One region of the Streptomyces sp. NPDC050085 genome, then DNA from elsewhere that is predicted to be linked to it. Evidence: riboswitches for the same ligand, from Rfam matches in the RefSeq annotation. Region 1 holds a riboswitch; the other holds the start of a gene.

Region 1 (15,697 bases):
CCACTTTCGATACAGGCCCTAGCCGCGACGGGTGGCGACGACGAGTCTGCACCGCGGGGTGCCGTCGGGCCGTTCGCCCAGCTCCGGCAGCGCGTGGAGCGCGACGTCGAATCCCGCGGCGTCCAACTCCCTTCGCACGTCGGCGAGTTTGAACGGCCGGTAGTACATGACGAACGGCGGCCGCCACACCGCGTTGCGTACGCGCATGACGGAGTCGAAGCCGAGCATCGCCCAGTAGCCGCGCGATCCGGGGCGCGCGGGCGCGGGCAGCGGGAACGCGAACTGCCCGCCCGGGCGCAGCACTTGGCGCACCTGACCGAAGAGCGCCGGGTACTCGCCGGGCACGAAGTGGCCGAACGCGCCGAAGCTCACCACCAGGTCGAAGACCGGCCCGAAGGGCAGCGCGAGGGCGTCGGCGCGCACGTACGACGCCGCCGGGTCGCCGCCCCGCGCGACCTCCAGCATGCCCGCGCTGAAGTCGACGCCCACGACGCGGCCCGCGCACACCTCGCGCAGCACGCCGAGCCCCGCGCCGGTTCCGCAGCACAGGTCGAGCCCGTCCTCGTACGGGCCGAGCCCGCGCAGCGCCCGCGCGACCGGGTCGAGGACGAGATCGGGGGTGCGGAACGGGGTGTGGTCGAATTTCGGGGCGAGCAGGTCGTAGCCCCGCTCGACCGACGACATCGCCTGAACGGCCAGCTCGCGGAGGGTGGGCCCCTGGGGTGTGAACATGGCGGATCAGCATAGGACGGCCGCCCGCCGAAGTCCGCTCTTGCCACGCACCGGGGGCCGGGTGCTACCTTCTACGTGGCACGTGTGTACGCCCCTTCTGAGGCGCCGGTGCCGATCCACTCTCTTCAGCGCCTGAGCGCTCACCCTTCCCGGTCAGTGCCGCAGCGTGCGTCATCCCTGGTCAACAGGTTCTCGGCGGGTTCTCGCCCGCCCCTGCACTGCCAGGTTCCCTCCCGGCCGCGGGCCTCTTCGCCCGCCTTCCCCGGGGCGCGGTCCACCGCCCCCGACGCAGTCGCCGGAGCCATTCCCCCTTCCTTCCCTGCCCGCGTACGAACAGCGTCCGCGAAAGGACCGTGATCACCATGACCAGCTCCACCCTGGAGAAGCCTCCCGCTCCGGTCGAGGCTTCCGCACCCGCATCCGTATCCGTATCCGCACCTTCCAAGGCTCCCGTCCGAGCCGCCGGCGTCCTCGACATCGGCGCGAACGGGCAGGGCCACCTGCGTGCGGGCGATCTGCAGGCGACACCCCGTGACGTCCAGGTCCCCGCCGCTCTCATCCGCCAACTCGGCCTGCGCAAGGGCGACTTCGTCGACGGGCTGTGCGCGAAGGCGCACACCCTGACGCACGTCGAGACCGTCGGCGGCGCCCCTGCCGCCGCGGCCCGCACCCGCCCGCGCTTCGCCGACCTCACTCCCCTGCACCCCGCCGAGCGGCTGCGCCTGGAGAGCCCGGCGAGCGGGCTCGCGGGCCGGATCGTCGATCTGTTCACCCCGGTCGGCAAGGGTCAGCGCGGCCTCGTCGTCGCGCCGCCCAAGACCGGCAAGACCGTGCTCCTGCAGCAGCTCGCGGCGGCCGTCGCCACGAACCACCCCGAGACTCACCTCATGGTGGTGCTCCTCGACGAGCGCCCCGAGGAGGTCACCGACATGCGCCGGTCCGTGCGCGGCGAGGTGTACTCCTCGACGTTCGACCGTCCGGCCAAGGCGCACATCGCGCTCGCCGAACTCGCGGTGGAGCGCGCCAAGCGCCTTGTCGAGCAGGGCCGCGACGTGGTGATCCTGCTCGACTCGCTGACCCGGCTGTGCCGGGCCCACAACAACGCCGCCTCCTCGGGGGGCCGCACCCTGTCGGGCGGTGTCGACGCGGCCGCACTGCTCGGCCCCAAGCGCCTGTTCGGCGCGGCCCGCAACACGGAGGAGGCCGGATCCCTGACGATCCTCGCCACCGCCCTGGTCGACACCGGTTCGCGCGCCGACGACTACTTCTTCGAGGAGCTCAAGAGCACCGGCAACATGGAGCTGCGCCTGGACCGCACGCTGTCCGACCGCCGCGTCTACCCGGCCGTCGACCTCACCCCCTCCGGTACCCGCCGCGAGGAACTCCTGGTGTCCGCCCCCGAGTTGACCGCCGTACGCGGACTGCGCCGGGCCCTGCAGGGCCGCGACGGGCAGTCCTCGTACGAGGCCCTGCTCGACAAGCTGCGCCGCACCCCGGACAACGCCGCGTTCCTGCGCCAGGTCCACTCGACGGTGCCCACGGGCTGACCCGCCGCCGCGCCCGACCCCCGGATGCGTAATACTCAAGACATGACAGCGAGCATTACGCGCCCCGGGGGTGACCCGGCCGTCACCGTACGCCGGGCGACCGCGCGCGACGCCAGGCGTCTGACCCGGCTCGTGCGCGGCTCCCGCGCCTACGAGGGCCCGTACGCGGCGATGGTCGCCAGCTATCGCGTGGGCCCCGACTACATCGAGGCGCACCGGGTCTTCGTCGCGGCCGACGACGCCGACGACCGGGTCCTCGGCTTCTACTCCCTGCTCCTCGCGCCGCCGGAGCTGGACCTGATGTTCGTCGCGAACGACGCGCAGGGCCTCGGCATCGGGCGCCTGCTCGTCGCGCACATGCGGGGCGAGGCGCGCGCCGCGGGGCTCGCCGAGGTCCGCGTCGTCGCCCACCCGCCCGCCGAGGGCTTCTACCGCAGCGTGGGCGCGGTGCGCACCGGAACGGTGCCCGCGCGTCCGCCGGCCGTCGCCTGGGACCGGCCCGAACTCGTATTCCCCGTCCTCCCCGCGGTCTGAGGGGTTCCGCCCTCGCCCCGTACGGCGCACACTCGGGTCGTCGGAATGCGGGCAATGGGGCAAGGAGGCCACATTGGGCGGCAGCGAGGCGCGCGACGAAGCGTTCGACGTGATCGTGGAGATCCCGCAGGGCTCCCGGAACAAGTACGAGATGGATCACGAACTCGGCCGGATCCGCCTGGACCGGATGCTGTTCACCTCGACCCAGTACCCGGCGGACTACGGCTACATCGAGGGCACGCTCGGCGGCGACGGCGACCCGCTGGACGCGCTCGTGCTCACCGGTGACGCCACGTTCCCCGGCTGCACCATCGAGTGCCGGGCCATCGGCATGTTCGTGATGAGCGACGAGAAGGGCCCGGACGAGAAGATCCTCTGCGTCCCCGCCCACGACCCGCGCCACGCCTCCACCCAGGACATCGAGGACATCCCCGAGTTCGACCGCCTGGAGATCACGCACTTCTTCGAGGTCTACAAGGACCTGGAGCCCGGCAAGTCCGTGGACGGCTCCCACTGGGAGGGCCGGGACAAGGCGTACGAGGAGATCAGGCGGGCGCGCAAACGCCGGCTCAGCTGACCTTGCCGACCCGGTCGACGAGCTCGCCCACCACACCGTCGACCACCCGGTACCGCACGACCCGACCCGCCTTCTCCCCCGCGACGATCCCCGCGGCCCGCAACAGGCGCAGTGCCTGGGACACGGCAGCCCCGTTCATGCCGGAGGCCACCGCCAGGTCGGACACGGCCAGCGGTCCCACGCGCCGCAGCGCGAGGAGCAGGGCAAGCCGCCGGGGATCGGCCAGCAGGGAGAACCGCTCCGCCCACGCCCGCACCTCCTCGACGTCCCCGATCGCCGCGACGGCGTCGCAGACGCGGTGGCCGTCGATGGTGGGGTGGTCGGCGCGCTCGGCCGGTACGCGATGCATGGCCGGAATTCTCTCAAGCCCGCGGGCGCACCCCGGTGTGATCTTGCATACCTGCACAGGTGTGCAGCTATGCAGCCGAAGGCCGGCGACCCTAGGGTGGGCGGGCCGTGGTGTTCGGGAAGACCGGTGACGGCCCCTCAGGGGCCAAGTCCGGAGCGGCCCTCGCCACTGTGATCGGGTTCCGGACCCCCAGGTCCGGAGCGCACCGCACCAGCACGCCACTGGTGGCCGCAGGGCCGCTGGGAAGGCAGGAGCGGCGGCGCACGCCCGTAAGCCAGGAGACCGGCCACGGCATCTCACGAAGTGATCCACGAGGTGCTGGAGCGTGATCGACGCATGACCCTGCCCGCGAACTCCCCTGCGCGGACGACGAGTTCGACCCCTGCCTTCCGCTGGCGCCGCGAGGACACCGTGCGCACCGCGGGGCTCCTGGCGGTGATCCTCGCCCTGCACGTCGTCGCGTTCGGGGTGCTGTTCCTGCTGGTCGTCCCCGGGCACTACGAGGTCGGCAACAAGGCCTTCGGACTCGGCCTCGGCATCACCGCGTACACCCTGGGCATGCGGCACGCCTTCGACGCCGACCACATCGCGGCGATCGACAACACGACCCGCAAGCTCATGGCGGACGGCAAACGCCCGGTGTCGGTGGGCTTCTGGTTCGCGCTCGGCCACTCCAGCGTGGTCGTCGCCATGGCGGCACTCGTCGCGGGCGGCGCCGCCCTCGCCGGCACACTGATGAACGACGATTCGCGCACCCACCAGGTGCTGGGCGTCGTCGGCACGACGGTCTCCGGCTCGTTCCTGTACCTCATCGCCGCGCTCAACCTCGTGGCACTGATGGGCATCCTGAAGGTGTTCAGGGCGATGCGCGCGGGCTCGTACGACGAGACCGAGCTCGAACACCACCTGGATTCCCGGGGGTTCATGAACCGCGTCCTCGGCCGCTTCACCAAGTCGATCACCCGGCCCGGGCAGATGTACCCGCTCGGTTTCCTCTTCGGCCTCGGCTTCGACACCGCGACCGAGGTGACGCTGATGGTGATGGCGGGCTCCGGCGCCGCGGCGGGGCTGCCGTGGTACGCGATCGTGTGCCTGCCGCTGCTGTTCGCCGCGGGCATGAGCCTGTTCGACACGCTCGACGGCACGTTCATGAACTTCGCGTACCAGTGGGCGTTCTCGAACCCGGTGCGCAAGGTGTTCTACAACCTCACCATCACCGGCCTGTCGATCGCGGTGGCCTTCTTCATCGGCACGATCGAACTCGTCGGCGTCCTGCACGAGAAGCTCGACCTGTCCGACACGGTGACGAGCTGGATCGCCGGACTGAACCTGGACAACGTCGGCTACGTGATCGTCGGCCTGTTCGTCGTCGTGTGGGGTGCGGCCATCGCCTACTGGCGCCTCGCCAAGGTCGAGCAGCGCTGGTCCGCTCGGCTTGCCGAGGGCGGCTGACCCGCCCGCCGGGGCCTTCGCATACGGTGCACGGCGACACCGCACGAGCCCGGAGGATCCTCAATGAGCGCCGCCCGCCTGCCCCTTGAGGGCGTCACCGTCGTCAGTCTGGAGCAGGCGGTGGCGGCGCCGTTCGCCACGCGTCAGCTCGCCGACCTGGGCGCACGCGTGATCAAGGTGGAGCGGCCCGGCGACGGGGACTTCGCCCGCCGCTACGACGAGACGGTGCACGGCCAGTCCAGTCACTTCGTGTGGCTGAACCGCTCGAAGGACTCGGTCACGCTCGACGTCAAGACGCCCGGCGGCCGCGACGTCCTCGAGCGGCTGCTCGCCGGGGCCGACGTCTTCGTACAGAATCTGGCGCCCGGCGCGGCGGCCCGACTCGGCCTGTCCGCACGGGAGTTGGCCGAGCGGCATCCGGCCCTGATCGTGTGCGACATCTCGGGCTACGGCGCCGACGGGCCGTGGGCCCACCGCAAGGCGTACGACCTGCTCGTGCAGTGCGAGACGGGCGTCGTGTCCGTGACGGGCACCCCGGACGCCCCGGCCAAGGTGGGCATCGCGATCGCCGACATCGCGGCCGGGATGTACGCGTTCTCGGGCATCCTCACCGCCCTGTACGAGCGGCGGGCCACGGGCACGGCCCGCGCGGTGGAGGTGTCGCTGTTCGAGGCGCTCGCGGAGTGGATGGGCTATCCCGCGTACTACACCGCGTACTCGGGCGGGCAGCCGCAGCGCGTCGGCGCCGCGCACGCGACGATCGCCCCGTACGGGCCCTATGACGCGGCGGACGGGAGGACGGTCCTGCTGGCGATCCAGAACGAGCGCGAATGGGCCTCGTTCTGCGCGGAGTTCCTCGGCGACGCGAGCCTCGCCGACGACCCGCGCTTCCACCGGAACTCGGCCCGCGTCGCCCGCCGCGCCGAGCTCGACGCGATCGTCGCGGCACGTTTCGCCGAGCTGGACGCGCAGCGCGCGGTCGACCTCCTGGAGCACGCCGGGGTCGCGTACGCCCGGCTCAACACGGTCGGCGACTTCCTCGACCACCCGGTGCTCACCGGCCGCGACCGCTGGCGCGACGTCGCCACGCCCGGCGGCCCTGTCCGTGCGCTCGTGCCCCCGGCGGACCTCGGCGGGGTCGAGCCGCGCATGGACCCGGTCCCCGCGGTGGGCGAGCACACGGAGGCGGTCCTGACGGAGTTCGGCTACGACGCCAGGACGATCCGGGAGCTGCGCGCGGCGGGCGCCGTCTGAGGCGCGAGTCGCCCCAGGGGGGCGCACGCGGGTAGCGCGCAGCCGGGGCCGTTCGGCCCACCACAAGGGTCACTCGGCCCGCTCCCGCCGACGGTCCTCACTGAGATGCTGCTGCGCAGAGCCTCCCGTGCCCTCGCTCTCCCGCCGCGGCGCACGGTCGAGGCCCGGGCACGCCGGTCGCTGGAGGGGGAGCCGCGAACGGCGGGCCCGGCAACGGGGTCACGCCCCGCCGGGCAACTCGCGCGCAAAACACCCCAATCGGAGCGATAAAGTATCGCGTCAACCTTCTCGCGTCCGATCACCCAGGAGTACCTACGTGACCGTAGCCATCGACTCGTCCGAGGCAGCCGTCCCGTCCGGCGAGAGCGCCGGGGATCCGTCCCTCGTGGAGCCCGCGCCCACGACGGACGTCCCGGATGCACGCCGGCCCGGCACGGACGGGGAGGCCGCCGGGGCGACGGACAGCGCCTCGGAGAATTTCTGGCAGCCAGGGGGCGACGCGGCCGACGAGGCCGTCGCTGCGCACGTCGAGGTCGAGGTCGAGAACGACACGGCCGGCGCAGACAGCGAGGACGGCGAGGACGGCGAGGACGGCGCCTCCGGCGAGGTGCCCGAGGCCGTCGCGCGCGACGCCCACGACTTCGGCGTCTACGCCCGCACCGGCGGCTGGGCCTTCGCCCTGAAGGTGGCCCGCAGCGTGCGCCCCGGCGGCCAGAGCGCCGAGGGGACCGAGAAGGTCTCGGCGCGCAGGTTCGCCGCCCTCGCGGGCTGCTCGGCCGACCGCGTCATGCGCTTCTACAAGGCGTGGGACAGGGCGGCGGACGACGGCCTCGTGCCGCAGTTCGAGGCCCTCGCGCCGGGCGCCGAGGTCGAACTCCCCGACGCCGACGTCTGGTTGTCGTACTACGTCTCGCGCAACAGCGCGACGTCCGTACGCGGCCAGGCAATCACCGAGGCGGCCGAGGCCGAGGGCATCCGGCCCACCAAGGCCCTGGAGGTCGCCGAGAACCCGACGGCGCTGCGGGCCGCGATCCTCGCCGACCCGGGCACCGCGGAGGCCGCCCGCAAGGCGCTCATGGACCGGCTCGGGGAGGACCCGGTGCTGCGCTCGGGCCTGGCCCGCGACATCGTGCGCGCCGACGACCTGAAGAAGGCCGTCGCGGAGGAGGCCAAGACCGGCGACCGCCTCGAGTACGTACGGAAGATCGCCGAGGAGGGGCAGGTCAAGACGCCCGCGGGCCAGAAGATCGAGGCGCCGCGGCAGCTGCGCCAGGAGGCCGAGCGGCACCTGTCCCTGATCGACGAGCTGGACAGCGAAGAGGAGGCCGAGCAGGCGGGCGAGTGGGCCCGCGAGGCGTACGACACCGTGCGCACGCTCGTCGCCGAGGCCGTCGAGGCGGATCCCGAGCTGCGGGTCCAGGAGCGGCGCGCGAAGTTCTACAGCAGCCTGCAGAAGGCGACGAAGGCCTTCGAGGAGCTGACCTTCGACGACGTCGAGGAGATCGACGACATCGTCGAGGACGACATGCTGCAGCGCCTCGAGGAGCTGCAGCAGGCCATCACCTCGGCCATCTCGGCGCTGCAGAAGGCCCGCAACAGCGGCTGACCCAGCACCTGCGATGCCCGGTCCTCCCCTCGGGAGGGCCGGGCATCGGCGCGTTCCGGGGCTGTTACCTGCGTCACGCCACTAGCGAAACGTTGCCGTTTCGCTAGTCGAGGGCTTACGCTCGGCGAGGTTCTGAACGAAACGGTTTCGTTCACTTGCTTGTCAGCTTCGGCTCACACTTCCCTGGAGTGGCTCCCATGTCTCAGACCTCGCTGACCGAGGACACCGGCACCTCGGCCCCGCCCGGACAGGACGCGCACGACGTCTCGCGCAAGCGCTGGTGGATCCTCGGCATCATCGGCATCGCGCAGCTGATGGTCGTCCTGGACGCGACCATCGTGAACATCGCGCTCCCCTCCGCCCAGCAGGACCTCGGCTTCACCGACGGCAACCGGCAGTGGATCGTGACGGCGTACGCACTCGCCTTTGCCTCGCTCCTGCTGCTCGGCGGCCGGATCGCCGACCTCTTCGGCCGCAAGCCCGCCTTCCTGATCGGCGTCGCGGGCTTCGCCGGCGCGTCCGTCCTCGGCGGCGCGTCCACCAGCTTCGGCATGCTGGTGACGGCCCGCGCCCTGCAGGGTGTCTTCGGCGCACTGCTCGCCCCGGCCGCACTGTCCCTGCTCAACACCACGTTCACGGACGCCAAGGAGCGCGCCAAGGCGTTCAGCGTGTACGGCGCGATCGCCGGTGCGGGCGGCGCCGTCGGACTGCTGCTCGGCGGCGTCCTGACCGACGCGCTCGACTGGCGCTGGACGCTCTTCGTGAACGTCGTCTTCGCGATCGTCGCCTTCGCGGGCGGCTGGATGCTCCTGGGCAACCACCGCGACGCCGCGGGAGCCAAGCTGGACCTGCCCGGCACCGTGCTCGTCTCGGCCGGCCTCTTCGCCCTCGTCTACGGCTTCTCCAACGCCGAGACGCACGACTGGAGTTCCCCGCTGACCTGGGGCTTCCTCGCCGCGGGCACGGTCCTGCTGAGCGCCTTCACCTGGTGGCAGAACCGGGCCGCGCACCCGCTGCTGCCGATGCGCGTCCTGCTCGACCGGGACCGGGCGGCCTCGTTCATCGCCGTCCTCATCACCGGCGCGGGCATGTTCGGCGTGTTCCTCTTCCTCACGTACTACCTGCAGCTGAACCTCGGCTTCAGCCCGACGAAGACCGGCGTCGCGTTCCTGCCGATGATGGCCACGCTGATGATCATGGCCCAGGTGTCGACGACGATGCTGGTGCCGCGGTTCGGCCCCAAGCTCGTGATCCCCGCCGGGTTCGCACTCGCCGCGGTCGGCATGGCGTGGCTGACGGGCATCGGCCTCGACTCCGGCTTCAGCACGGACGTACTGCCGCAGCTCCTGGTGATCGGCGCCGGCCTGGGTGCCGTGATGCCGCCCGCCATGTCGCTCGCCACCAGCGGGATCGCGGCCGAGGACGCGGGAGTGGCCTCCGCGACGGTCAACACCATGCAGCAGGTGGGCGGTTCGATCGGCACGGCCCTGCTGAGCACGCTCGCCGCGAGCGCCGTCACCAGCTATCTGGCGGGCCGCAACCCCGCGGACAAGCTGACCCAGGCGCAGGCCACGATCGAGAGCTACACGACCGCGTTCTGGTGGTCGGCGGGCTTCTTCGCCGCCGGCGCGGTCCTCACCCTCCTGCTGTACCGGCGCGGGGCCGGGCAGCAGGACCCCGCTGCGGCACCGGTCGTCCACATGTGACAGCCGCCGCAACCGGGTGAGGGGCCGCCGTCTGCAGGGAGACGGCGGCCCCTTCGCATGCCGCGACCGGAGCAGTGACATGGTGGGAGGCGCAACCATTGATCACAGGAGGCATCTCGTGTCGGACACCCCCAGCACGCCGAGGTCCACCGGCCGCCCGGCCCACCAGAACGTGACGTTCGAGAGCAACGGCACGCAGGCCCACGGCTATCTGGCACTGCCGCCCGCGGGCCGTGGTCCCGGCGTCATCGTCATCCAGGAGTGGTGGGGCCTCACCGACCACATGGCCGACGTGACCGACCGGCTCGCCGCGGAGGGCTTCGTGGCGTTCGCCCCCGACCTGTACGGCGGCAACGTGGCGCACGACTCCACCGAGGCGTTCCGCATGATGCAGGAACTGCCGGTGGACGTCGGCGTGGACCTGCTGTCCGGCGCCGTCGACCACCTGCTGTCCCTGCCCGAGGTCACCTCGGACACCGTCGGCACGGTCGGCTTCTGCATGGGCGGCGGATTCGTCCTCTACCTCGCGGCGAAGGACCCGCGGGTGAGCGCGGCCGTCCCGTTCTACGGCGTCATCCAGGGCGAGGTCCCCGACTTCTCGGGGCTCAGGGCGCAGGTCCTCGGGCACTACGGGGAGCGCGACGAAACGGTGCCGGTGCCCACGCTCGACGGCCTGCGCCGCGCCATCAAGGAACAGTCCGGGATCGACGCGGACTTCCGCATGTACCCGGCGGACCACGCGTTCTTCAACGACGGCAGGCCCGAGGTGTACGACGCGGACTCGTCGGCGAAGGCGTGGTCGGCGACGGTGGACTTCCTGAAGCGAGAGCTTGAGATCTAGCTCCTTGGCCCCCCGGACGGAGTCCGGGGGAGTTTGAAGAGCCAGGCCCGGGGCCGACCGTCGTCAACGATCCGGCCCCGGGCCACGCCACGTCACCAGATCCGCACGCGCTCCCCCGGCTCGATCCACAGCCCGTCGCCCGCCTTCGTGCCGAACGCGTCGTGGAACTCGTCCAGGTTCCGCACGATGTTGGCCCGGAACTCCGGCGGCGAGTGCGGGTCGATCGTCAGGTACTGCTGCTCCTGCTCCTTGCGCCGCTTGGTGCGCCAGCAGTACGCCCAGTTCATGAACAGCCGCTGGGAGCCGGTGAGTTCACCCTCGGTGGGCGCGGGGGCGCCGCCGAGCGCGATGAGGTAGGCGGTGTGGCCGATGGTCAGGCCGCCGAGGTCACCGATGTTCTCGCCGACGGTCAGCGACCCGTTGACGAACTCGCCCGGCAGGTTGCGCGGCGAGAAGCCGTCGTACTGCTTGACGAGCGCCTTCGACTTGGCCTCGAAGGCCGCCTTGTCGTCGGCGGTCCACCAGTCGTTCAGGTTGCCCTGACCGTCGTACTGCGCGCCCTGGTCGTCGAAGCCGTGGCCGATCTCGTGGCCGATGACGGCACCGATCCCGCCGTAGTTCTCGGCGGCGTCCGCGTCCGGCGCGAAGAACGGCTTCTGCAGGATGCCGGCCGGGAAGCAGATCTCGTTCGTGCCCGGGTTGTAGTACGCGTTCACGGTCTGCGGCAGCATGAACCACTCGTCGCGGTCGACCGGGGCGCCGATCTTGGCCAGCTGCCGGTCGTGCTCGAAGGCGTCGGCCGCGTAGGCGTTGGCGAGCAGGTCGTCAGGGACGACGGACAGGGCCGAGTAGTCGCGGAACGAGTCCGGGTAGCCGATCTTCGGCCGGAACGTGGCGAGCTTCTCGTACGCCCGCTCCTTCGTCTCGTCCGTCATCCAGTCGAGGGCGCCGATGGACTGCCGGTACGCCTCGAGGAGGTTGCCGACGAGCTCGTCCATGAGCGCCTTGGACGCCGGCGGGAAGTGGCGGGCCACGTACTCCTTGCCGACGGCCTCGCCGATGGCGCCCTCGACGAAGGCGACGCCGCGCTTCCAGCGGGCGCGCAGCTCCGGGGTGCCGTTGAGCGTACGCCCGTAGAACTCGAAGTTGACGCGCACGAACGGCGAGGACAGGTACGGGGCGCTGGAGCGCAGCACGCGCGCGAGCAGCCAGTCGCGCCACTGCTCGATCGGCGTCTCGGCGAGCACCGTGGACAGGTGCGAGAGGTACGAGGGCTGGCGCACGCAGGACTCGGCGAGCGTCGCCTCGTTGCCGCCCAGACCGGAGACGTAGCCGCGCCAGTCGAACTCCGGGGCGAGCGCGGCGAGTTCGTCGAAGGTCGTGAGGTTGTACGTCTTCTGCACGTCCCGCGTCTCGGCGCGCTCCCAGTGGCCCTCGGCGAGGCGGGTCTCCACGGCGACGACGGTGCGCGCGGCGGCGGCCGGCTCCGCGTGCTCGGCGAGCGTGAACAGCTCGGCGAGGTAGGCCTCGTACTTCTCGCGCTGCTCGGCGAACTTCTCGTCGCGGTAGTACGACTCGTCGGGCAGGCCGAGGCCGCCCTGGAGGATGTTGTAGAGGTAGCGGTCGGAGTTGCGGTCGTCGGTGTCGATGTACGAGCCGAACAGGCCGGAGCCGCCGGTGCGTTCGAAGCGCCCGAGGAAGGCCGCGAGCTGCCGCACGTCGGCGAGGTGCGCGACCTCGTCGAGGAGCGGGCGCACGGGGTCGAGCCCGCGGGCCTCGACGGCGTCCTCGTCCATGAACGACGCGTAGAGGTCGGCGATCTTGCGCGCCTCTGCGTCGTCCAGGCTGGTGGGGCCGCCCGCGGCGATCTCCTGAATGATCTCCTTGACCTGCTGCTCGGCGACGTCCACGAGCTGCACGAAGGGGCCCCAGCTGGAGCGGTCGTCGGGGATCGGCTCGGTCGCCAGCCAGTGGCCGTTGACATGGCCGAAGAGGTCGTCCTGCGGTCGGATCGCCGGGTCCATGCCCGGGCGCGCGTCATCCAGAGTGCTCATCGCCGCAGCCTACCCAGGTCAGAGGCGGGAAAGCGCCCCGAATGCGGCACCGCCCCGGTCGGCGCGGGGCCGACCGGGGCGGTGCGGGTGAGGCAGGGATCAGGCGAGGGTCGCCAGCGCCTCGTTCAGCGTCTGCGACGGGCGCATGACCTTGGCGGCCTTGGCCGGGTCGGGCTGGAAGTAGCCGCCGATGTCGGCCGGGGAGCCCTGGACGGCGATGAGCTCGTCGACGATGCGCTGCTCGTTCGCCGCGAGGGTCTCGGCGAGCGGCGCGAACGCCTTGGCGAGCTCGGCGTCGTCGGTCTGCTTGGCCAGCTCCTGCGCCCAGTACAGGGCGACGAAGAAGTGGCTGCCGCGGTTGTCGATGCCGCCGAGGCGACGGGTCGGCGACTTGTCCTCGTTGAGGAACGTGCCGGTGGCGCGGTCCAGCGTCTCGCCGAGGACCTTCGCACGGGCGTTGTCCGTGGTGGTGGCGAGGTGCTCGAAGGAGACGGCCAGCGCCAGGAACTCACCGAGGGAGTCCCAGCGCAGGTAGTTCTCCTTGACGAGCTGCTGGACGTGCTTGGGGGCGGAGCCGCCGGCGCCGGTCTCGAAGAGGCCGCCGCCGTTCATCAGCGGGACGACCGACAGCATCTTGGCGCTGGTGCCCAGCTCCAGGATGGGGAAGAGGTCGGTCAGGTAGTCGCGGAGCACGTTGCCGGTGACCGAGATGGTGTTCAGGCCCTGGCGGATGCGCTCGACGGAGAGCTTGGTGGCGTCCTCCGGGGAGAGGATCCGGATGTCGAGGCCCTCGGCGTCGAACTCCGGCAGGTACTGCTCGACCTTCTTGATCAGCTGGGCGTCGTGGGCGCGGCCCTCGTCCAGCCAGAACACGGCCGGGTCGCCGGTGGCGCGGGCGCGCGTGACGGCGAGCTTGACCCAGTCCTTGATCGGGGCGTCCTTGGTCTGGCAGGCGCGGAAGATGTCGCCCTCGGAGACCGTCTGCTCCAGGACGACGTCGCCGGCCTGGTTGACCAGGCGGACGGTGCCGGTCGCCGGGATCTCGAAGGTCTTGTCGTGGGAGCCGTACTCCTCGGCCTTCTGCGCCATGAGGCCGACGTTCGGGACGGAGCCCATGGTCGACGGGTCGTAGGCGCCGTTGGCGCGGCAGTCGTCGATGACGACCTGGTAGACGCCCGCGTAGGAGGAGTCCGGGATGACGGCGAGGGTGTCGGCCTCGGCGCCGTCCTTGTCCCACATGTGGCCCGACGTGCGGATCATGGCGGGCATGGAGGCGTCGATGATGACGTCCGACGGCACGTGCAGGTTGGTGATGCCGCGGTCGGAGTCGACCATCGCCAGGTCGGGACCGGCGGCGAGCTCGGCCTCGAAGGAGGCCTTGATCTCGGCGCCGTTCGCCAGGGACTCCAGGCCCTTGTAGATGCCGCCCAGACCGTCGTTCGGGGTCAGGCCGGCGGCGGCCAGGTCCGCGCCGAAGCGGGCGAACGTCTCCGGGAAGAACGCGCGCACGACGTGGCCGAAGATGATCGGGTCGGAGACCTTCATCATCGTCGCCTTGAGGTGCGCGGAGAACAGCACGCCCTCTTCCTTGGCGCGGGCGACCTGCGCGGTCAGGAACTCGCGCAGGGCGGCGACGCGCAGCACGGAGGCGTCGACGACCTCACCGGCGAGGACCGGTACGGACTCGCGCAGCACGGTGGTGGTGCCGTTGTCGGCGACGAGCTCGATCTTCAGCTTGTCGTCGGCGGGGACGACGGCCGACTTCTCGGTCGAGCGGAAGTCGTTGACACCCATGGTGGCGACGTTGGTCTTGGACTCGGGGGTCCAGGCGCCCATGCGGTGCGGGTGGGCCTTGGCGTAGTTCTTCACCGAGGCGGGGGCGCGGCGGTCCGAGTTGCCCTCGCGCAGGACCGGGTTCACGGCGGAACCCTTGATCTTGTCGTAGCGGGCGCGGATCTCGCGCTCCTCGTCGCTCTTCGGCTCGTCCGGGTAGGCGGGCAGCGCGTAGCCCTGCTCCTGCAGCTCGGCGATGGCGGCCTTCAGCTGCGGGATGGACGCCGAGATGTTCGGCAGCTTGATGATGTTGGCCTCGGGCGTCTTGGCCAGCTCACCCAGCTCGGCCAGCGCGTCCGGGATGCGCTGGTCCTCGTTCAGGTACTCCGGGAACACGGCGATGATGCGGCCGGCCAGGGAGATGTCACGGGTCTCCACGCGCACACCGGCGGTGGACGCGTAGGCCTCGATGACCGGCAGGAAGGAATACGTCGCGAGGGCCGGGGCCTCGTCTGTGTGCGTGTAAATGATGGTCGAGTCAGTCACCGGGTGCTCCGCTCCACGTCTTCCACGTCGTCTGCGTAACTCAATATTGCTCGACATCAAGATATCTCGTGCCGGGGTCATCTCCGAAAGGGCCCCGGCCGCCCGGTACGGGAGGACTACGCCCCGGGGCCGAGGCGGCGGCCCGCGTAGGCCCTGCGACGGGTCCGCGGGGTCGGCTCGGCGGGGGACGACCGCCGGGTGGCCGGCCGCCTAGCGTGCTGGTCAGCCGCTCGCTCTCACGGCGCCTCATCCGCCCCTTCCTCACGCCGATCCGGGGATTCGTCATGCCCAGAACAGCCATGCACGCGGTCGGACCAGCGAGTCTGTGCCTCCTCCTCGGACTGTGGGGCATCAGGCGCGAGGGCAGCATGTGGGGCGACGAGGCGGCGACCTGGCAGGCGGCCCACCGGAGCGTTCCCGACCTCTGCCGTCTGCTGGACCACGTCGATGTGGTCCACGGCCTGTACTACCTCTTCATGCACGGCGTCTTCGCCGTCCTCGGGGACAGCCTGATCGCGCTGCGCCTGCCCTCCGTCCTCGCCATGACCGGTGCCACCCTCCTGATCGCCCTCCTGGGTGCGCGGCTCGCCGACCGGTGCACCGGGGCGGCGGCGGGCCTGGCCTTCGCGCTGCTCCCCGCGGTCCAGCGGTACGCGCAGGAGGGACGTCCGTACGCGATGGTCGCCGCCTGCGTGGTCCTGGCCTGCCTGCTCCTCGTCCGGGCCG
Region 2 (15,697 bases), on a different contig from region 1:
AGCGTCCTCGGCCAGGACGGCTGGGACCAGGTGCCGGTCCGCGCGTTGCTGCGCCAGATGCCGTTGCACCACGTCGGCGGTGGCGAGCCCGGACAGCGCGCCGCCCAGCAGTGCGAGGAACCAGACCGTGATGCCGATCCAGGCCTCCACCACGTCGGTGCGGCGCCGCAGTGGATTGCTCCGCCATCGCCACAGGAGCACCTTCGCCGGTTCCCTGCTTCCTGCACGTGCCACGGCCCGGCACCTCCTCGTCAGGGAGGACAACGGCGCTGGGCCGTCTCCCTGTCGAACGTGTCAGGCCCGCCGAGCGCCGAACAGGGGCCGACCAGGCAGCCCCAAGGCCCCCGCGGCCCAACTATCCGTCGTATAGGGGCCGTTCAGCCCTGGCCAGGCCCTCGCCCATGGGCAACGATCGGCAGCGGGAGCAACCGGCACAGCCAGACCGGGGCCATCCACGCGACCTTCTTGCAGAGGGCAGAGGACCGTCATGACCGACACCACACGGACGTTCACGGCCCAACGGCCGATCAAGGTCTTTCTCCTCGACGACCACGAGGTCGTACGCCGCGGCCTCGCCGACATGCTGGAGTCCGAACCCGACATCACCGTGATCGGCGAAGCGGCCACGGCCCAGCAGGCGCTGGCCCGCGGCCCCGCCCTGCGTCCCGACGTCGCGGTCCTGGACGTCCGCCTCCCGGACGGCGACGGCATGACGGTCTGTCGTGAACTGCGTTCGGCAATGCCGGAGTTGGCGTGTCTCATGCTCACGTCGTTCGACGACGAGGACGCCCTGCTCGACGCGATCATGGCCGGCGCATCCGGCTACGTACTCAAACAGATCAGGGGCACAGCCCTCCTCTCCGCCGTGCGGACCGTCGCCGCCGGGCAGTCCATGCTCGACCCGACCACCACGGCCCGCCTGATGAACAGCCTGCGCGCACCGACCGACGACGACGCCACCGCGTCACCGCTCCTGCGGTCCCTGTCGGAGCGCGAGAACAGCATCCTGAAGCTGATCGGCGAGGGGTTCACCAATCGCGAGATCGGCAAACGCCTCTATCTGTCGGAGAAGACCGTCAAGAACCACATCTCCCGCATCTTCGCCAAGCTCGGCGTGCACCGGCGCGTCCAGGCCGCCGTGATCGCCGCCCACCTCGACCCGCCCGCTCAGCCATGACCATGAGGGTGCGGGCGACCTCGACATGCCCGGTCGGCCCCTCGCGCGGGGCCAACGGCCCCTTCGCCCAGTGGGGTTGACGGGCGCAGGCTTGACCCGTTCCGCATTCCACGGGATGCCCGGCGAAACCGGCGCAGGTGGCCCCTCGGCCGTCCGCCCGGTCCACGAGGAGGCGATCCCCATGCTCTCGACATCCATGAACGCGGCGACGCTGGAGAAACTGCTCTCGGCCGCCATCGCCGCACCGTCGATGCACAACACGCAGCCCTGGCGCTTCCGCTTCGCCCCCGCGTCCATGACCGTGGAGATACACGCGGCACCCGAACAGAGCCTGCCCCAGGAGGACCCGCACGGACGCGCCCTGCACCTCGCGGCGGGCTCCGCCCTGTTCAACCTGCGTGTCGCGGTGGACCACTTCGGCTGGACCCCGGTGCCACGACTGCTGCCCGAACCCGGAAATCCCGGAGTTCTCGCGGCGGTGCGCATCACCCGGAACGGCGGGCACGGCACCCTTCACGACGAAGGCCTGTACGACGCGATCTGGCGTCGGCACAGCAGCCGGTTCCCGTTCTCCGAACGCCACGCTCCACGCTCCGTGCTCCGTGAACTCGCCGAAGCCGCCCACACCGAGGGCGCCACGCTCACCCTGCCGGATCAGAGCGAGATCAGCCGTCTCCTGCGCCTCACGACGGAGGCGGAGCGCCGCAACCATCGCGACCCGCGGCGCGGGGCCGAGAGCCGTCGTGCCGTGCGGCCGGCCGATGAGGACCACGGCAGTGCGGACACCGGCATCCCGCCCTCCGCGTACGGCCCGCAGGACGGCTTCGAGTTCCTGCCCATGCGCGACTTCAGCGCAGAACACCACCTCGAACGGCTTCCCTCGCAGCCCTTCGAACGCACCCCCACCATCGGGGTTCTGCGCTCCAGCCACGACCGGCGGATCGACTGGCTGCGCAGCGGCCAGGCCCTCCAGCACGTCCTCCTCGTCGCGACCGCGCGGGGGCTGAGCACGTCCCTGCTGCACCAGGCCATGGAGTGGCCCGATCTGCGGGCACGGCTCCATGCGGCAGGCGCGCCGCTGGACCACGTGCAGATGCTCGTACGACTCGGCTACGGCCCCGAGGGGCCCTCCACACCGCGGCGCACGGCACGCCAACTGCTGGACTCCGACGGGGAACCCGGTTCGCCGACCCGCCCGGCGTGACGACCGTCAGGACCGGCTTCCGCGTCGCAGCGGCACCCGCCAGCTCAGTCGCGTACCTCCCGCGGCAGGCCGCTCCGCCGAGAAGACCCCGCCGAGCTGCCGGGCGCGTTCCTCCATGTTCGCCAGCCCACTGTGCCGCGCCCCGGCGGGAATCCCCCGGCCGTCATCGATCACCGTCAGGCTCAACTCCCCTTGTTCGGCCACCACATGCACCTCCACACCTGTTGCCCGCGCATGCCGTACGACGTTGCTCAGCGCCTCGCCCAGCACGGCGATCGCGTGATCCGCCGCCTCTTGAGGCACCTCGGTGTCCACCAGCCCTTCCACGCGCAGGGCCGGCGAGAATCCGAGGGCCGCGCCCGCCTCCTCCACCGCCTTGGCCACCCGCATACGCAGCCCGGAACCACCGATCGTGTGGTCACGAGAGCGCAACCCGAAGATCGCCGACCGAATGATCTTGATGGTGTCGTCGAGTTCGTCCACCGCGTGCCCCAGCCGCTCGGCCACCCTCGGCTCCTTGGCCAGCCGCTCGGCGCTCTGCAACGCCATGCCCGTCGCGAACAGCCGCTGGATCGCCAGGTCATGGAGATCGCGAGCAATACGGTCCCTGTCCTCCAGCAGCGCGACCTGCTCGGCATCCCGGCGCCGGTCCACCAGTTCCATGGCCAGCGCCGCTTGGCCGGCGAAGCCCAGCAGCGGTTCGGCCTCCGTCGCCAGGAACTCCGACCGCCCGGCCCGCCTGGCGAACAGCAGTACGCCGCGGACCGCCCCTTGCGCTCCCATCGGGACCGCGACCGCAGGACCGAGCCCGACCCACTTCCGGGGTGAACCGCCGCCTCGTGGATCGTGTGCGATGTCGTCGCTGAACACCGGAGCGCCCTCAGTAACGGCTGCCCCCACGAGTCCCTCCTGACCGGACAGATCCAGACCCTCGTGAGCCTCGGCGTCCTGCCCCACGGCGCAGGCCACGCGCAGCCGGTCTCCGTCCACCGCCGAAACCGCCACCACGCCCAGATCCGCTGACACGATCTGCCGAGCACGTTCGACAATCAGCCTCAACACCTCACCCCGAGGCACCCCGAGCAGCAGTCGGTTCGTCACTTCACCGCTGGCCGCCAGCCACTCCTCGCGCCTGCGGGCCTGCTCGTACAAGCGGGCGTTCTCGATGCCGACGCCTGCCGCCACCGCGAGTGTGGACAGCACGGACTCGTCTTCCGCGTCGAACTCCTTCGCACCGCGCTTCTCGGTGAGGTACAGCACTCCGAAGACCTCGTCGCGCACGCGGATGGGGACGCCGAGGAACGAGTGCATCGGCGGATGGTGCGCGGGAAAGCCGTAGGACGCCGGGTGATCGGAGATCTCCGCCAGACGCAGTGGCTCCGGATGGCGTATCAACTCCCCGAGCACCCCGCGTCCGATGGGGAACTCGCCTATCCGGTCCTGCAGTTCGTCGTCGATCCCGACCGTGATGAACGCTGACAGCGTCTGCACCCCGCCGATCACGCCCAGCGCACCGTACTCGGCGTCGACCAAGGTCACGGCCGCCTGGACGATCCGGCGCAACACCTGCGGCAGTTCAAGCCCCCGGCCGACCGCGAGGACAGCTTCGAGCAGCGTGTGCACCCGGTCGCGCGTACCACGCATGTGGGCGATACGCCCCTGGAGTTCCTCCAGGAGCTCGTCCATCCGCAGCCCGGGCACCGCCCCGCCTTCCGGCGTGCTGTCCCTCCCCACAGCCCCTCCGTTCAGCGCTCGTCCGCCCGCTCCCCCTCCCTACCCCTGCTTCGCCACCATAGAGCGATCCCCGTCCTACGTCCTGTGCCCGGAACGGCTGACGCCCGGGGGCGGGCCCTGACAGCACTGGGCAAGGCACCGAGCCGGGGATAACGTAGGCAGTGCTGCCCCGGTCCCTGGCCGTACCGCATTCACCGCGACGTCGCACCGGAGCATGGCGGACGCCTTTCACCGGAACCGCGAGGCACTTCCCGCGCACCGCGTCCGTAGTCCTTGCGGGCCCTGGCGGCGCCCATGTACGTACTTCTTCCTCCCGGCCACTGCCTCCTGCCGCAACTGCGGCGCCGGACTCTGCCCTGATCACATCAAGGTCACCGCCCAGGAGATCCACCGACACGAAGGCATGGGCCTGTCCACCCTCAAGCAATCGGCCCGCCGCCTCACCTGCTTCACCTGCCACGACGCGGAGCACCAGCTCTGACCGGCGTTCGTACTCCTGCCAGTGCCGTCACGCACGACTTCGTGAGCGTCGAGCAGGACGAACCGGCACCGGAGCGGAGGATCCAGAACCGGTCGGCGTGCTGCCCCTCGTCGAACAGGCGAGCCCGCGCCGGAAAGGTCACTTCGCACGCGAGATCCTCCAACTGGTCACGGTGCTCCGCCCCGAGGCCGCTGAGGAGCTTGCTCACGGCAGACACGGACCGGCCACCTCAGGTAGGGGCTCTCGCCGAACGGTGCTGTCTGCCACGTGAGGCTCCGCCACGTCATCCTGCTTCGTGCCCCTGTCGTCGGACCTGTACCTCCGCAGCAGCCGCGTGCGCGATCTTCGTGGCCCAGGCCGCGATGCGGGCGAAATCCCTGAAGTCCCCGCCGCGCCCGGACTGAACGATCATCCGCGCCATACGGCCTCGCGCCCCGGCTTCAAGCCGGCCGCCGAAGGTCACGTGCTCCCTGGCGTCCAGACGCACCAACGCCCGCCGTGCGCCCCGCACCGGCAGGATCTCCCGCTCGCCGGCCGATGCGTCGAGCGGCCCGCTGCTGAACAACCACACCGTCCGCTTCGACAGCGCGGCGCCGTGCCGGTGCACGAACCGGACCGCGTCACTGTGCCAACGGCCCCTGTACAGTGCTCCGCCCAGCACCACCACGTCGTACGGACTCACGCCCCTGACCTCGGACGCAGCGCGCACCTCGGCTTCCATCCCGTGAGCGCGCAGGGCATCACCGATGGCTTCCGCTATCTCCTGAGTCGAACCGTTCTTCGTCCCGTACGCAACGAGCGCTCGCGGTGCCATGGCGGCCCCTCATCCCCGGAGTTCGTGGATCCAGTCGTCCTCGGCGTCCTCACGTTCCTCTTCCACCTCGTCCTCCCCTGCACCACCCCTGCAAGTGCGGTGGCCTCTCCACTCTCTGGCCCCGGCCCGACTTCTACTCCGGGCCGAAGGGCCGCTCGGGGGGCCAACCGGCCCCAAAAGAGGAGCGGCCGACGTCCGGAGCCGCGGACGGCTATGTGATCAGCACGTTCCGGCGACCCGAGCCTCGTCCCGGAGCCGCGGGAATGGCACCATGCACCCTCCAGCACTCAGCGTCGGACCTCCGAGGAAGCAGGCGCATGCAGATGCTCGACGACGAATCGGTCTCGCACCGACACCATCCCGTCGTGGCCGCGCACCGGTCCCGGCGGGCGAGCGATGCTCAGCTCCGCATCGCTGATGCGATCACCAAGTTCGCCGGCTCGATGAACTTCGTCTACCTCCACGCCATTGGCTTCCTGCTCTGGATGCTGTTCGTGGAGTCCGCCCCGTGGCCCACACTGACCCTGGTCGTGTCGCTGGAGGCGATCTTCCTGTCGACCTTCGTCATGATCGGCCAAAACCGGCAGGCGGAGTTCCAACAGGCAAAAGCCGACCACGACTTCATCGAACAGGAACTGGAACTCAAGACGAACACGGAGCTGACCCGGGCGATCCACGCGATGACGACAGAACTCCACCGTCGGCTGGTGGAGGACTCCGGTCAGACGTGACGCACCGGACACCTCTTCGCCCAGGGCTTGGTCCGCCTTGCCGCGCCCGTTGGCTTCGCATGGGGCGCCTCGGTTCAGGAGACCGGATGGACCTGCGGCGGGGGCCACGTGACGAAGGACGCCTCGCGGGCTTCGCGAGCCTGGGCGAGTTCGGCGGTGGACGCCGATGTTGACGGTGTTGAGGAAGTAGGTGCCGAGAGCGGCGGGCGGCGGCCGCAGCCGTGGGGTCTCGGCCGCAGGGTCACTGACCATGCCCCCACGCGAGGGAGGTGCCCCCTTCGCCGCACCGGGCGCAGACCCAAGTACATCCGGTACGAGGGTCGGCCCCCGACACTCCCCCAGCCTTCGGCCGGGGGGACCCCCAGAGCACGCACCAGACGCCGCCCGGCCCGCCCTCCGGGCGGACGAAGCCACTTTCGGCACAGGCCCTAGCAGGCGCAGCCCGCAGGCGCAGCCACCTCCGCGCTCTCGTCCTGTCCGGCGCAGCAGCCGTCGCCCTCCGGGGCGGTGCCCTTGCCCAGCCGGTCGGCGTCGGCCTTGACCACGTAGACCTCCCACGGCTCCTTGCCGGGGCCGTGGACCCACACCTTGTCCTGGAGGGCGTAGCAGCAGGACGTGTCGTTCTCCTCGAACGTTGCGAGACCCGCGTCCCTCAGCCGGGTCGTGGCGGCGGACACCTCGTCGGTGGAGTCGACCTCGACGCCGAGGTGGTCCAGGCGCGTGTCCTGCCCCGGCTCTCCCTCGATGAGGACGAGCTTGAGCGGAGGGGTGTCGATCGCGAAGTTCGCGTAGCCCGGGCGGCGCTTGGCGGGTTCGACGCCGAACAGCTTGGAGTAGAAGGTGACCGACGCCTCGAGGTCGGCGACGTTGAGCGCGAGCTGGGCACGGGACATGGTGGTCTCCCCGATCGACTTGTATTGACGTCTGTCGATGCAACCTTGCGCCTTGGATCGAAGGATGTCAATATAGAAGCATGTCGAAACAAGAGCTTGTGGTGCTCGGCCAGGACGGTGCCGAAGGATGCTGCCCCGCGCTGCTGACCACCCCGCTGGACGAGGACCGGGCCGCCGATCTGGCGAAGGTGTTCAAGGCCCTGGGCGACCCCGTGCGGCTTCGACTTCTGTCGATGATCGCGTCCCGCGCCGGCGGGGAGGTGTGCGTCTGTGACCTGACTCCGGCCTTCGACCTGTCGCAGCCGACCATCTCCCACCACCTCAAGCTGCTGAAGCAGGCTGGGCTCATCGACTCGGAGCGGCGCGGAACCTGGGTGTACTACCGGCTGCTGCCGCAGATGACCGACCGCCTGGCCGCGGTCCTCACCCGGCCCGACGGACAGCCGCTCGCCCAGACCGCGCCCGCCGGAAACGCCTCGTGAACGCTTCAGCCACCGCGGCGCCCGCGCACCCGGTGGCCCGACGGCTGTCCTTCCTGGACCGCTTCCTCGCCGTGTGGATCCTGCTCGCGATGGCGGCCGGCCTGGGTCTGGGCCGTCTCGTGCCCGGCCTGGGAAACGCGCTCGCGAAGGTCACCGTCACCGGCGTCTCGCTGCCGATCGCGCTCGGACTGCTCGTGATGATGTACCCGGTCCTGGCGAAGGTCCGCTACGACCGTCTGGACACCGTCACCCGCGACCGCCGCCTCCTCGTCCCGTCCCTGGTCCTGAACTGGATCGTCGGCCCGGCCCTGATGTTCGCCCTCGCCTGGCTCTTCCTGCCGGACCTGCCCGAGTTCCGCACCGGCCTGATCATCGTCGGGCTTGCCCGCTGCATCGCCATGGTGATCATCTGGAACGACCTCGCCTGCGGCGATCGCGAAGCCGCCGCCGTTCTCGTCGCTCTCAACTCCGCCTTCCAAGTGGTCGCGTTCGCCGCGCTGGGCTGGTTCTACCTGACCGTGCTGCCGGGCTGGCTCGGCCTGGAACAGACCGCACTCGACGTGTCGGTGTGGGAGATCGCCCGCTCCGTCCTGCTCTTCCTCGGCATCCCGCTGCTCGCCGGGTTCCTCACCCGCCGCCTGGGCGAGCGGGCCAAGGGACGCACCTGGTACGAGACCACGCTGATCCCACGGATCGGCCCGTTCGCCCTGTACGGGCTGCTGTTCACCGTCGTCGTCCTGTTCGCCCTCCAAGGCGAGGCCATCACCTCGAAGCCGCTGGACGTCGTACGGATCGCGCTGCCGCTGCTGGTGTACTTCGCCGTGATGTGGACCGGGTCCATGGCCGTCGGCCGTGCGGTCGGACTCGACCACCCGAAGGCGACGACGCTGGCGTTCACGGCGGCGGGCAACAACTTCGAACTCGCCATCGCCGTTGCCATCGCCACCTTCGGCGCCGCCTCCGGACAGGCCCTCGCGGGAGTCGTAGGTCCGCTCATCGAGGTGCCGGTCCTGATCGGCCTGGTCCACGTCGCCCTGGCCTCCCGCCGCTGCTTCCCTCCCTCCGCCCCTGCCGCCGGACGGGCCGTCTCCCCGGAAGGATCCGCCCGTGTCTGAATCCAAGCCGTCCGTCCTGTTCGTGTGCGTCCACAACGCGGGCCGTTCGCAGATGGCCGCCGCCTTCCTCACTCACCTCTCCGAGGGCGGCGTCGAGGTGCGGTCCGCGGGGTCCGCGCCCGCCGATGCCGTGAACCCGGCCGCCGTTCAGGTCATGGCGGAGGTGGGCATCGACATGTCCGCCGAGACGCCGAAGGTGCTGACCGTGGAAGCGGTGCGGGCGTCCGACGTGGTGATCACCATGGGCTGCGGCGACACCTGCCCCGTCTTTCCCGGCAAGCGGTACCTCGACTGGAAGCTCGACGACCCCGCGGGGCAGGGCGCCGAGGCCGTCCGCCCGATCCGGGACGAGATCGAGCGGCGCATCCGCGAACTGCTCACCGAACTCCGGCCCCGCTGACCCTTCCCGTGGCGGTCCCCGATCGCGGCCTGCCGCAACGCGACGCCCTCAGCCCGTCCACGCCCAGTCGGCGACCTCGGGCAGGTCGGTGCCGTGCTCGCGGATCCACGCCTGGTGGCGGGTGCGGGTGTCCGCCATGGTCTGGCGGACGGCCGCGGCGCGTACGGCAAGGCCGGGGACGCGGTCGATGACGTCCATGACGAGGCGGTAGCGGTCGAGGTCGTTGCGGACGACCATGTCGAACGGTGTGGTGGTGGTGCCGGATTCCTTGTAGCCGCGTACGTGGAGATGGGCGTGGCCGGTGCGCCGGTAGGCCAGGCGGTGGATGAGCCACGGGTAGCCGTGGTAGGCGAAGATCACCGGTTTGTCCGGGGTAAACAGGGCGTCGTACTCGAAGTCCGCCATGCCGTGCGGGTGTTCCTCGCGGGGCACGAGACGGGCGATGTCGACGACGTTCACGACGCGGACCGCGAGATCCGGCAGGTGGCGGCGGAGCAGCTGGGACGCGGCCAGGACTTCCAGGGTCGGCACGTCGCCCGCGCACGCCAGCACCACGTCCGGCTCCCGGCTGCCGTCGTCCGTGCCCGCCCAGGGCCAGATGCCCGCGCCCCGCGCGCAGTGCGCCCGTGCCTGCTCCAGCGAGAGCCAGTCGAAGCAGGGCTGTTTGCCGGCGACGACGACATTGACGTAGTCCCGGCTGTGCAGGACGTGTTCGGCGACACAGAGGAGGGTGTTGGCGTCCGGCGGCAGGTAGACGCGGACGACGTCGGGGCTCTTGTTCATCACGTGGTCGACGAAGCCGGGGTCCTGGTGCGAGAACCCGTTGTGGTCCTGGCGCCACACGTGGGACGTGAGGAGGTAGTTGAGGGAGGCGATGGGCGCCCGCCACGCCAACTCGCGTGATGTCTTGAGCCACTTGATGTGCTGGTTGACCATCGAGTCGACGATGTGGACGAACGCCTCGTAGCAGGAGAACAGCCCGTGGCGGCCGGTGAGGAGGTACCCCTCCAGCCAGCCCTGACAGAGGTGTTCGGAGAGGATCTCCATCACCCGGCCGTCGCGGGCGAGGTGCTCGTCGGTGTCACGGACGCCTGCCTGCCAGGCCTTTCCGGTGACGTCGATGACGGCCTGGAGGCGGTTGGAGGCCGTCTCGTCGGGTCCGACCAGGCGGAAGTCGCGACGGTCGGCGGTGTCGGCCATGACCTGGGCGACCAACTCGCCGAGGACGCGGGTGGGTTCGTGCAGGCTCGTGCCGGGTTTGTCGACGGGGACGGCGAACCGCTCCAGGGGCGCGAGCGGCAGATCGCGGGCGAGGAGGCCACCGTTGGCGTGCGGGTTGGCGCCCAGGCGGTGCGTGCCGTCGGGGACGCAGGCGAGGACGTGCGGGAGCGGCCGGCCCTCCGCGTCGAAGAGATCCTCGGGACGGTAGGAGCGCAGCCACGTCTCCAACTGCCGCAGGTGCTCGGGGTTTTCGCGCACGGCGGCGAGCGGGACCTGGTGGGAGCGCCAGGTGTCCTCGACCGGCAGGCCGTCGACCTCGCGCGGGCCCGTCCAGCCCTTGGGGGTGCGCAGCACGATCATGGGCCAGCGCGGGCGTTCGGTGGCGCCCTCGGTGCGGGCGGCCCGCTGGAGGTGGGCGATGCGGTCGAGGGCCCGGTCCATCGCGGCGGCCATCGCGTGGTGCACCTGGCCGGGTTCGTGTCCGGACACGTGGATCGGCTCGTGGCCGTAGCCGCGCAGCAGGTCGTCGAGCTCGTCCTCGGGGATGCGGGCCAGGACCGTCGGGTTGGCGATCTTGTAGCCGTTGAGGTGGAGGATCGGCAGGACCGCGCCGTCGTGCACCGGGTCGAGGAACTTGGTGGAGTGCCAGGAGGCGGCCAGCGGTCCGGTCTCCGCCTCGCCGTCGCCGATGACGCAGGCGACGAGGAGGTCCGGGTTGTCGAGGGCGGCTCCGTAGGCGTGGGCGAGGGAGTAGCCCAGCTCGCCGCCCTCGTGGATCGAGCCGGGTGTCTCCGGGGCGACGTGGCTGGGCACGCCGCCGGGGAAGGAGAACTGGCGGAACAGGCGCTCCATGCCGGCCGCGTCCCGGCCGACGTCCGGATACGTCTCGCCGTAGGACCCGTCCAGCCAGGAGTTGGCAAGGACCGCCGGCCCGCCGTGCCCGGGTCCCCAGATGCACAGGGCCTCCAGGTCGCGGGCCTTGATCACCCGGTTGAGGTGGGTGTGGACCAGGTTCAGTCCGGGCGAGGTGCCCCAGTGGCCGAGCAGGCGCGGCTTGATGTGCTCGGGTCGCAGGGGCTGGGCGAGCAGCGGGTTCCCCATGAGGTAGATCTGGCCGACCGCGAGGTAGTTCGCGGCCCGCCAGTGCGCGTCGAGCGCCTCGTGTTCGCCGGCGTCGAGCGCGCCGTGTTCGTCGACGTCGAGCGCCGTGTTGTCCGGATGATTGGCCCTGGTCATGGGATTCTCCGTAACGTCGCTGTAGGCATGGGGCGTTGGGCTAGGGGATACGGGGTGGGGCCGTGAACAAGGCGCTGTACGAGCGGGAGTTGTACCGGTTGCAGACCGAACTGGTGAAGCTCCAGGAGTGGGTGCGTGCCGAGGCGGCCCGCCTGGTCGTCGTCTTCGAGGGACGCGACGCAGCGGGCAAGGGCGGCACGATCAAGCGGGTCGCCGAGCATCTCAATCCCCGGGTGGCACGGATCGTCGCGCTGCCCGCGCCCACGGAGCGCGAGCGCACGCAGTGGTACTTCCAGCGGTACGTGGAACGGCTTCCCGCGGCAGGCGAAATAGTCCTCTTCGACCGCAGTTGGTACAACCGGGCGGGCGTGGAGCACGTGATGGGATTCTGTACGCCTGCCGAGCACCGACGCTTCCTCCATCAGTGCCCCCTGTTCGAGCGACTCCTCGTCGAGGACGGCGTCCTGTTGCGCAAGTACTGGTTCTCGGTGAGTGACGCGGTGCAGGAGCAGCGGTTCCGGCGCCGTCTCGAAGACCCCACACGGCGTTGGAAGTTGTCGGCGCTGGACGTCGAGTCGATCACGCGCTGGGAGGCGTACTCGCGGGCGAAGGACGAGATGCTCGTGCACACCGACATCGCGGAGGCGCCCTGGTACCTCGTCGAGAGCGACGACAAGCGCAGCGCCCGCCTCAACATGATCGCGCACCTGCTGTCGACGGTGCCCTACCGGGAGGTCGCACCGCCCGCGATCGATCTGCCACGGCGGCCGCCGGCCACGGGTTACCGGCGGCCGCCGCGCGACCTTCAGACGTACGTCCCCGATCACGCGGCGGGCCTCGTCTGACGTACGTGCCGTTGCCCACGCCGGGCGTCCCGACCCGCTCCGTGGCCTAGAGCACGCCCCTGTCCCGCAGCAACGGCAGCAGATGGCGTTCGACGGCGGGGGCGAGTCGCAGGCCCGGGTCACGTCCGTCGGTCCAGCGCAGGGCGGACAGTTCGGCCGCGGGTACCGGCTCGCCGGTCAACGTCGTGGAGAAGACGGTCAGGTGCATCGGGACGCCTTCCAGGGCTGCCGTCTCCTCCACCACCGCGAGCGGTTCGAGGGTGCCCGGTACGACGCCCAACTCCTCGTGCAACTCCCGTACGAGGGTCTCCTCCGGCTCCTCTCCCGGCTCGGGCTTGCCGCCCGGAACGTAGAAGACGTCCGGCGCCGCCCGCTTGCTGACGACGAGCAGCTTCCCGTCCTCGACCACGGCGGCGGCGACGACCTTCATGACGGTGTGATCCGCGTGATCCGCGTGATCCGTGTGATCGGTGTGATCGGTGTGATTCATGTGCTCCATCCCCGCATTGTGCAGGCCAACCCGCCCGGATCCCGGACCCCCTGGCACCGCTCGACCCACGCCCCGTAGGGTGGCCCGTGCAGCTGGTTCGCCCCGTCCGCCAGGCGGGATGCGTCGCAAGAGGGAACCCGGTGGGAATCCGGGACTGCCCCGCAGCGGTGAGTGGGAACGACCGCCGTCATACGCACTGGGCCCCGAGGAACGGGACCTGGGAAGCGACGGCCAGTAGGTGTTCCGTCTGTGCACGGGACGCGCCCACGAGTCCGAAGACCTGCCAACTGCCCGTGTACGCACCACGCGTACGCGGAGATTCCGGTGACCTCGAGGGCGGGTCGGCGTACCTACCGAGCGGACCACCGCGCCTTGCCGCGCGAGGTCGTGCCGCCGGTCCGTCACTCCTTCTCGACCGCGTCGGTCCCGGGATCCCAGGGATACGTCTCTCGAAGGAGAACTCCGTGACCACCAGCACCGCAGCCGCAACAGCACGGGCCACCGTGCACGGCTACCCGCGCCAGGGACCGAACCGCGAGCTCAAGAAGGCGATCGAGGGCTACTGGAAGGGCCGCGTCACCGCCGACGCCCTCCGTGCCACCGCGGCCGGGCTGCGCCGCACGAACTGGCGGGAACTCGCGGGCGCGGGCATCGGCGAAGTCCCCACCGGCGACTTCTCGTACTACGACCACGTCCTCGACACCACCGTCATGGTCGGCGCGATCCCCGAGCGCCACCGCGCCGCCGTCGACGCGGACGCCCTCGACGGGTTCTTCGCCATGGCCCGCGGCACGCAGGACGTCGCACCGCTGGAGATGACCAAGTGGTTCGACACCAACTACCACTACCTGGTGCCTGAGTTGGGCCCGGACACGGTCTTCGCCGCCGACTCCACCAAACAGGTCGCGGAGCTCGAGGAGGCCCTCGCCCTGGGGCTCGCCGCCCGCCCGGTGCTCGTCGGACCGGTCACGTACCTGCTCCTGGCCAAGCCCGCGCCCGGCGTCGCGGCGGACTTCGACCCGCTCACGCTCCTCGACCGGCTGCTGCCCGTGTACGCCGAGGTCCTCGCCGACCTGCGCGCCGCCGGCGCCGCGTGGGTGCAGCTCGACGAGCCCGCCCTCGTCCAGGACCGCACCCCGGCCGAACTGGGCGCGGCGGCCCGCACGTACCGCGACCTCGGCGCCCTCACCGACCGTCCGAGGCTGCTCGTCGCCTCCTACTTCGACCAGCTCGGTGACGCGCTGCCCGTCCTCGCGAAGGCGCCGGTCGACGGCCTCGCCCTCGACTTCACCGACGCCGCGGCCGCCAACCTCGACGCGCTCGCCGCGGTCGGCGGCCTGCCCGGCAAGCGGCTGGTCGCCGGTGTCGTCAACGGCCGCAACATCTGGATCAACGACCTGGCGAAGTCCCTCAGCACACTCGGCACCCTGCTGGGCCTGGCCGACCGCGTCGACGTGGCCGCCTCCTGCTCGCTGCTCCACGTCCCGCTCGACGCCGCGGCGGAGCGCGACATCGAGCCGCAGATCCGGCGCTGGCTCGCCTTCGCCCGGCAGAAGACCACCGAGGTCGCCATCCTCGCCAAGGGGCTGGCCCAGGGCACGGACGCCATCACCGCGGAACTCGCGGCCAACAGGGCCGATCTCGCCTCGCGCACCGCATCGCCGATCACCCGCGACCCGGCCGTCCGGGCGCGCGCCGCGGCCGTCACCGACTCCGACAGCCGCCGCTCGCAGCCCTACGCCGAGCGGGCCGCGGCCCAGCGCGCCCTCCTCGGCCTGCCGCTGCTGCCGACCACCACCATCGGATCCTTCCCGCAGACCACCGAACTGCGCACCGCCCGCGCCGACTTGCGCGCCGGGCGGATCGACACCGCGGGCTACGAGGAACGCATCAGGAACGAGATCCGCGACGTCATCTCGTTCCAGGAGAAGACGGGCCTGGACGTCCTCGTGCACGGCGAACCCGAACGCAACGACATGGTCCAGTACTTCGCCGAGCAGCTCACCGGCTACCTCGCCACGCAGCACGGCTGGGTCCAGTCGTACGGCACCCGCTACGTCCGCCCGCCGGTCCTGGCCGGTGACATCGCGCGCCCCGGGCCGATGACGGTGCGCTGGACGACGTACGCGCAGTCGCTCTCCGACCGGCCCGTCAAGGGCATGCTGACCGGGCCCGTCACCATGCTCGCCTGGTCCTTCGTCCGCGACGACCAGCCGCTCGGCGACACCGCCCGCCAGGTCGCCCTCGCCCTGCGCGACGAGGTCAACGACCTGGAGGCGAACGGGACTTCGGTCATCCAGGTCGACGAGCCCGCCCTGCGCGAGACGCTGCCGCTGCGCGCCGCGGGCCACGCCGCGTACCTCGCCTGGGCCACCGAGGCGTTCCGCCTGTCCACGGCGGGGGTCCGCCCGGACACCCAGATCCACACCCACATGTGCTACGCCGAGTTCGGCGACATCGTCCGGGCCATCGACGACCTCGACGCCGACGTCATCAGCCTCGAAGCGGCGCGCTCGCACATGCAGGTCGCGCGCGAGCTGGCCGAGCACGGCTACCCGCGCGAGGCGGGCCCCGGCGTGTACGACATCCACTCCCCCCGCATCCCGAGCCCCGAGGAGGCATCCGCCTTGCTGCGTACGGGACTTGAGGCCATTCCCGCCGAGCGGCTGTGGGTCAACCCGGACTGCGGTCTGAAGACCCGCGGCTGGCCCGAGACCCGGGCCTCCCTGGAGAACCTCGTCGCGGCCGCACGCACGGTCCGCGAGGAGCTGGGGACCACGACGTCCTGATCCATCCGGGTCAGCCGCTCGTCATGTCCTTGTACCCGCGCAGCAGTTCGGCGACGGCGCAGCGCGGGCAGTCGTCGTCCCGACG

What was found. A riboswitch is a leader RNA that binds a small molecule or an ion and turns the genes downstream of it on or off. The one in region 1 is predicted to bind cobalamin.
Region 2: it holds a riboswitch for cobalamin, as region 1 does, so the genes downstream of both, metE (5-methyltetrahydropteroyltriglutamate--homocysteine S-methyltransferase) here and ACIBUY_RS36540 (HoxN/HupN/NixA family nickel/cobalt transporter) in region 1, are expected to answer to the same signal.

What each region holds. Positions count from the first base shown of each region.
Region 1 covers NZ_JBITJZ010000016.1:21,462-37,158, forward strand. Annotated here, with positions in the region: gene ACIBUY_RS36515 (class I SAM-dependent methyltransferase) at 19-732, opposite strand; gene rho (transcription termination factor Rho) at 1,095-2,279, shown strand; gene ACIBUY_RS36525 (GNAT family N-acetyltransferase) at 2,322-2,813, shown strand; gene ACIBUY_RS36530 (inorganic diphosphatase) at 2,887-3,390, shown strand; gene ACIBUY_RS36535 (metalloregulator ArsR/SmtB family transcription factor) at 3,383-3,739, opposite strand; cobalamin riboswitch at 3,831-4,045, shown strand; gene ACIBUY_RS36540 (HoxN/HupN/NixA family nickel/cobalt transporter) at 4,076-5,191, shown strand; gene ACIBUY_RS36545 (CaiB/BaiF CoA transferase family protein) at 5,255-6,445, shown strand; gene ACIBUY_RS36550 (hypothetical protein) at 7,053-8,051, shown strand; gene ACIBUY_RS36555 (DHA2 family efflux MFS transporter permease subunit) at 8,249-9,757, shown strand; gene ACIBUY_RS36560 (dienelactone hydrolase family protein) at 9,876-10,598, shown strand; gene ACIBUY_RS36565 (M13 family metallopeptidase) at 10,691-12,652, opposite strand; gene ACIBUY_RS36570 (NADP-dependent isocitrate dehydrogenase) at 12,752-14,971, opposite strand; gene ACIBUY_RS36575 (glycosyltransferase family 39 protein) at 15,256-15,697, shown strand, end outside.
Region 2 covers NZ_JBITJZ010000007.1:4,919-20,615, reverse strand. Annotated here, with positions in the region: gene ACIBUY_RS25410 (hypothetical protein) at 1-234, opposite strand, end outside; gene ACIBUY_RS25405 (response regulator transcription factor) at 488-1,177, shown strand; gene ACIBUY_RS25400 (Acg family FMN-binding oxidoreductase) at 1,359-2,381, shown strand; gene ACIBUY_RS25395 (GAF domain-containing protein) at 2,388-4,067, opposite strand; gene ACIBUY_RS25390 (DUF2180 family protein) at 4,330-4,596, shown strand; gene ACIBUY_RS25385 (flavodoxin domain-containing protein) at 4,880-5,410, opposite strand; gene ACIBUY_RS25380 (DUF1003 domain-containing protein) at 5,728-6,141, shown strand; gene ACIBUY_RS25375 (ArsI/CadI family heavy metal resistance metalloenzyme) at 6,570-7,034, opposite strand; gene ACIBUY_RS25370 (ArsR/SmtB family transcription factor) at 7,115-7,516, shown strand; gene arsB (ACR3 family arsenite efflux transporter) at 7,513-8,631, shown strand; gene ACIBUY_RS25360 (arsenate reductase ArsC) at 8,624-9,031, shown strand; gene ACIBUY_RS25355 (phosphoketolase family protein) at 9,080-11,488, opposite strand; gene ppk2 (polyphosphate kinase 2) at 11,551-12,333, shown strand; gene ACIBUY_RS25345 (NUDIX domain-containing protein) at 12,380-12,832, opposite strand; cobalamin riboswitch at 12,900-13,126, shown strand; gene metE (5-methyltetrahydropteroyltriglutamate--homocysteine S-methyltransferase) at 13,288-15,612, shown strand; gene ACIBUY_RS25335 (hypothetical protein) at 15,623-15,697, opposite strand, start outside.